Regions from separate parts of the Bacillus sp. N1(2025) genome, predicted to be linked through region 2. Evidence: riboswitches for the same ligand, from Rfam matches in the RefSeq annotation. Region 2 holds a riboswitch; the other holds the start of a gene.
What was found. Region 2 has a riboswitch for S-adenosylmethionine ahead of mtnK (S-methyl-5-thioribose kinase). Riboswitches for the same ligand answer to the same signal wherever they lie in the genome.
Positions count from the first base shown of each region.

Region 1 (3,118 bases), on a different contig from region 2:
GTATCCAGATGCTTCTGGTCTTTCGCGAGCTCAATCACCCACTGCTCGAACTCTTCTAAAAATTCTTTTTCCGGCATGATATACATTTTATTAATATGCCGGTAAAATTCTTTATCCTGCTCCGTCAGTTCTTCTGTGATGACAGGATTTGCCAAAGAATAAACCGAATTCGGGTCCGAATCTTCCATCGTTTCGATCCACTCTTCCGCAATTTGATCCGCTTGTTCTGTAAAATAGTCGTATAATGCTTCATTTATCTTCATATCTCTTCTCCTTTCCCATTTCCAATTATAGCGTCAGCGGGTCATGAATGAAAATAAAAGCTGTTAAACTATCCATTTATTTGAAATTTTTTAGTGCAATAGATTACGCCTTTTTTATGAAAATGCTTCAAATGACTCTTTCCGACCGGCATGCTCTGCCATAAAATAGTAGCAACACCCTTGTATCCACTCGCAAGCATAAAAAAGGAGGGCTTTTTTATGAATGGTGAAATGCATTTGATTCCTTATGTCACGGATGAACAGATCATGGATGTGAACGAGCTTCCAGAGGGTATTAAAGTGATTAAGGCGCCAGAGTTGTGGGCAAAAGGGTTTAAAGGCAAGGATATTAAAATCGCGGTGCTTGACACAGGCTGCGACATCAATCATCCTGATTTGAAAGACCGGATTGTCGGCGGGAAAAACTTCACCGATGATGACGGAGGCAAAGAAGACGCGATTTCCGATTATAACGGACACGGGACACACGTTTCCGGAACGATTGCCGCCAATGATTCAAACGGCGGAATTTCGGGTGTCGCGCCGGAAGCAAGCCTCTTAATTGTTAAAGTTCTCGGCGGTCAAAACGGCAGCGGCAAATACGAATGGATCATTAACGGCATCAACTACGCCGTTGAACAAAAGGCCGATATCATTTCCATGTCACTCGGCGGGCCAAGCGATGTGCCTGAATTGAAAGAAGCCGTCGCAAATGCGGTAAAAAGCGGTGTTCTGGTCGTTTGCGCGGCAGGAAACGAAGGCGACGGAGACGAGCGTACAGAGGAACTGTCGTATCCGGCCGCTTACAACGAAGTGATCGCAGTCGGATCAGTCTCAATCGCCCGTAAATCGTCTGAATTTTCAAACGCCAATAAAGAGATTGACCTAGTGGCTCCGGGAGAAAATATTCTCTCCACCCTTCCCAACCATAAATACGGGAAGCTGACGGGCACTTCAATGGCCGCCCCGCATGTGAGCGGAGCGCTTGCCTTAATAAAAGGGCTTGAACAGGACGCGTTTCAGCGGACGCTTTCTGAGGCTGAAGTCTACGCCCAGCTCGTGCGGCGGACCCTTCCTTTGGACATCGCCAAAACATTGGCCGGGAACGGGTTTCTGTATTTAGACGCGCCTGAAGTGCTGATGGAAAGAGCCGAACAGGCACAGCTGCTGTCTTTCTGATATTTTTCTCATATAATGAATGGTCAGCTTGTCACATCACCAATTTTTAAAATGTGAGATTTTCTATTGACAGTGATCTGAATAAGCTGATAAGATAACCAACAAATGATGTAACTTTTCAAAAAAATTGAAATACTTTCTCTTATCGAGAGTTGGGCGAGGGATTGGCCTTTTGACCCCAACAGCAACCGACCGTAATTCCATTGTGAAATGGGGCGCGTGATTTTTGCGCCGAGACGACTGTCTCATAAGGCACGGTGCTAATTCCATCAGACGTGATCTGAGAGATGAGAGAGGCTTACATTTTGAAGTTAAAGCCTCTTTCTCTCATGAGAAAGGGGCTTTTTTGTTACATCTCACTTAAAGGAGGAAACTTAATGACAACAATCAAAACTTCGAACCTCGGTTTTCCGAGAATCGGCTTGAACAGAGAATGGAAAAAAGCGCTTGAGGCTTATTGGAAAGGAAACACTGACAAAGAAACGTTTCTTAAAGAACTTGACGGTTTATTCTTATCAGCTGTCAAAACACAGCTTGACCAGCATATCGATATCGTGCCGGTCTCTGATTTCACCCATTATGACCATGTGCTTGATACAGCCGTCAGCTTTAACTGGATTCCGGAAAGATTCCGCAGCATCACGGATCCCGTTGATACATACTTTGCGATTGCCCGCGGTGTAAAAGACGCCGTTTCCAGTGAAATGACGAAATGGTTTAATACCAACTACCATTACATCGTTCCTGAATATGACGAAAGCATTGAATTCCGTCTGACGAGAAACAAACAGCTTGATGACTACCGCCGGATCAAAGAAGAATTCGGAGCGGAAACGAAACCTGTCATCGTCGGTCCGTACACATTCGTCACGCTTGCGAAAGGATACGAAGAATCAGAAGCGAAAGCGATTCAAAAACGCCTTGTTCCTCTTTATGTTCAGCTGCTGAAAGAGCTTGAAGCAGAAGGCGTCAAATGGGTTCAGATTGATGAGCCTGCCCTTGTGACAGCTTCTTCTGAAGACGTCCGTGCCGCCAAAGACCTCTATGAAGCGATCACAAAAGAGCTTTCAGGACTGAATGTTCTCCTGCAGACATACTTTGATTCGGTTGATGCATATGAAGAACTCGTTTCTTATCCCGTACAGGGAATCGGGCTTGACTTCGTGCATGATAAAGGCAGAAACCTTGAGCAGCTGAAAAAGCACGGCTTCCCGAAAGATAAAGTGCTGGCAGCCGGTGTGATCGACGGGCGCAACATTTGGAAAATCGATGTTGAAGAACGCCTTGATGCAGCTCTGGATATCCTCAGCCACGCTGACGTTGAGGAATTATGGATTCAGCCTTCAAGCAGCCTTCTGCACGTGCCGGTGGCAAAACACCCTGACGAGCACCTTGAAAAGGATTTGCTGAACGGCCTGTCATACGCTAAAGAAAAACTGGCGGAACTCGGCGTCTTAAAAGAAGGGCTTCTGTCCGGCAAAGCGGCCGTCAGTGAGCAGATCGAAGAGTCAAAAGCGGCACTTAAGGCTTTAAAAGCATTCGCAACAGGAGCGAACTCAGCTCAAAAAGAAGAGCTGAATCAGCTGACGGAAAAAGATTTCTCCCGTCCGGCAAGCTTTGAAGAACGATTGGCGCTGCAAAATGAATCACTCGGTCTTCCCCTTCTGCCGACGACG
Region 1 is NZ_JBLTJB010000004.1:18,938-22,055, forward strand. Features, by position in the region: gene ACNFN4_RS10320 (STAS domain-containing protein) at 1-263, opposite strand, end outside; gene ACNFN4_RS10325 (S8 family peptidase) at 483-1,442, shown strand; SAM riboswitch class I at 1,582-1,736, shown strand; gene metE (5-methyltetrahydropteroyltriglutamate--homocysteine S-methyltransferase) at 1,820-3,118, shown strand, end outside.
Region 1: linked by a shared signal. The riboswitch ahead of metE (5-methyltetrahydropteroyltriglutamate--homocysteine S-methyltransferase) and the one ahead of mtnK (S-methyl-5-thioribose kinase) in region 2 are both predicted to bind S-adenosylmethionine.

Region 2 (3,118 bases):
GTACGCGAAATCATGAACGACACAAATGCCGTTTTGTTCCGCAAAACCGACCGTCTCCTCGAAAAACGCCTCTGTCGCCACAGCGCCGGTCGGATTATTCGGATAATTGAGATACAGCAGCTTCGCCTCGCTCCGCACCTTTTCAGGAATTACGCTGTAATCAGGGAGAAACCCTCTTACCTCCGTCAGCGGCATCATTTCCATTTTCGCTTTCGCAAGGGCGACGCCTGACCAGTAATCAGGATATCCGGGATCAGGCACCAGAATGGTATCTCCAGGGTTTAAAAGACATTGCGGAAGCTCAACAAGTCCCGCCTTGCCTCCGAACAGCACGGCGACTTCCGTTTCCGGATCAAGTGTGACCCCGTACTCCCTTTCATAAAATGCAGCGGCTGCTTTTTTGAAGCTGTAAGCGCCCCGGAATGATGAGTATTTATGATTTTCCGGCCTTTCGACGGCGCGCTTCATTTCTTCAACGATATGCTGAGGCGTCGGCTGATCAGGGTTTCCCTGCCCTAAATTGATGACGTCTCTGCCTTCTTTCAGCTTTTGATTCACTTTTTGCACCAATGATGCGAAAAATTGTTCCGGCAGCTGTTTGAGTACATCTGAGATTTCAAAGTTCATATTTTCACCTTCTAAAAATGTCTTGAAATGATAGTCCATCATCATATATGGTTAAATAAAAAAAGTAAAGAGAAACTTGAGGTGTTAAAAAATGAAATGGACCGTTTCCTGTTTGCAATTTGATATTTCATACGGAAATCCTTCAGAAAACTTTAAAAAAGCAGAATCTTTGATTGAGCAAGAAAGCCGCCATGCGGATGTAATCGTGCTTCCTGAGTTGTGGACGACCGGCTATGATCTCACACGGCTAGATCAGCTGGCGGATGAAAACGGCAAAGTTTCGGAACAATGGCTTAAAGAAACGGCAAAAACATACAACGTACACCTCGTTGCCGGATCTTTTGCGGTCAAAGAAGGCGAAAATGTCTATAACACCATGTACATCGCCGATAACAGCGGACAGATCGTGAAGCGGTATCAGAAAGCACATCTGTTTCAGCTGATGGATGAACACCTTTACTTGTCAGCAGGAAACAGTGACGGTTCCTTTGAGCTTGATGGTGTCAAGTGCGCCGGGCTGATCTGCTATGATATCCGTTTCCCCGAATGGATCAGAAAGCATACGTCCCAGGGCGCGAATGTCCTGTTTATCTCTGCTGAATGGCCTCTGCCCCGCCTTGATCATTGGCGAAGCCTGCTTATCGCCAGAGCAATTGAAAACCAATGTTTTGTCGCAGCCTCTAACTGCACGGGGTCCAATCCCGATAATGAATTTGCCGGCCACAGCCTGATTATTGACCCGTGGGGCCGGATTTTAGCCGAAGGAGACCGGACGGAAGGCGCAGTCCGGGCGGAAATCGATGTGTCAGAAAGCGCGGCCGTCCGCGGAACCATTCCGGTTTTCCAAGACTTGCGGCGTGATTTATATTAATTTTCAAAAAAATGTTGACAAGAATATCCGGCACCTGCTAATATTTTCATCAACTGATTAATCCGAATTGTGATACAAATCAATATATTTTTCTCTTATCGAGAGTTGGGCGAGGGATTGGCCTTTTGACCCCAACAGCAACCGACCGTAATTCCATTGTGAAATGGGGCGCGTACATTTTGCGCCGAGACGATTGTCTCATAAGGCACGGTGCTAATTCCATCAGATGTTATCTGAGAGATAAGAGGCGGACTGCACTGTTTCAGCCTCCTTCTCTTTCAGAGAAGGAGGCTTTTTTTCGGGCGTATTCTCCGTCACGATCTCTTACTGCCACTACATAATTGGAGGGTAAATCCATGTCAGCAACTAAAACAAGTCTTTATGAACAATTAACAGAAAGCTCCGCCGCCGCGTTAGCCGTCAAGCTCGGCTTATTCCAAAACAAAAGCACTCTGACATGCCGTGAAATCGGCGACGGCAATTTAAATTATGTCTTTCATGTTTACGATAAAGAAAACAAAAAAGGACTGATTATTAAACAGGCAATCCCTTACGCGAAAGTCGTCGGTGAAAGCTGGCCGCTTACGATTGATCGGGCGAGAATCGAAAGCAGCGCCCTCATCCGCCAGGGCGAACACGTGCCGCACCTCGTTCCGGCCGTTTACTATTCCGATACTGAAATGGCCGTCACGGTAATGGAAGACCTCTCCCATTTGCGGATTTCAAGAAAAGGGCTGCTGGAAGGGCAGCATTATCCGAACTTATCGGTTCATATCGGTGAATTTTTAGGGAAAACGCTGTTTTACTCATCTGATTATGCGCTTGATGTGAAAGTAAAGCAGCAGCTTGCAAAGCAGTTTACAAATCCTGAGCTTTGCAATATTACGGAAAGGCTTGTGTTTACAGAACCGTTTCTCGACCATGAGACAAACGATTTTGAAGAGGAGCTGCGCCCATACGCAGAAAAAGTTTGGAACAATTCCCGGCTGAAAGAAGGCGCTGACGAATTGAAAGCCATCTTTCTGAATTCCGCGGAAACATTGGTTCACGGCGATCTGCACACGGGAAGCATCTTTGCCGATGAACATGAAACAAAGGTGATTGATCCCGAGTTTGCTTTCTTCGGACCGATCGGGTTTGACATCGGCCAATTTATCGCCAATCTGCTGTTAAACGCCCTCAGCCGCGACGGTGACGACAGACAGCCGTTATATGATCATACTGCCGCCGTATGGGATACATTTGTGAAAACATTCAGTGAAGCATGGGAGAAAGACTGCTTGCCTTCCCGCAGACACCTGCTGGAAGACACACTGAAAAACGCGTTTGAGGAAGCGGTCGGTTTTGCGGGATGCGAACTGATCCGGCGCACGATCGGACTCGCCCATGTGGCTGACTTAGATGAAATCACTCCGTTTGACAAACGAATCGAACGGAAGAAGCTCGCGCTTGACATCGGCGCCTATTATATCGAAAACAGAAAAAAACTGAAGCATATCACCGAGGTTCTGGACCAATTTAAGCTCCGTGTAAAGGAATGATGCAGCATGACCAATGAATTTGCCATCCCCCGTTCTGTAGAATGGAAAGAAACCTACATCCGCATTTTAAATCAGCAAA
Region 2 is NZ_JBLTJB010000006.1:7,697-10,814, reverse strand. Features, by position in the region: gene ACNFN4_RS14365 (pyridoxal phosphate-dependent aminotransferase) at 1-627, opposite strand, end outside; gene ACNFN4_RS14360 (carbon-nitrogen family hydrolase) at 719-1,498, shown strand; SAM riboswitch class I at 1,591-1,745, shown strand; gene mtnK (S-methyl-5-thioribose kinase) at 1,855-3,039, shown strand; gene mtnA (S-methyl-5-thioribose-1-phosphate isomerase) at 3,046-3,118, shown strand, end outside.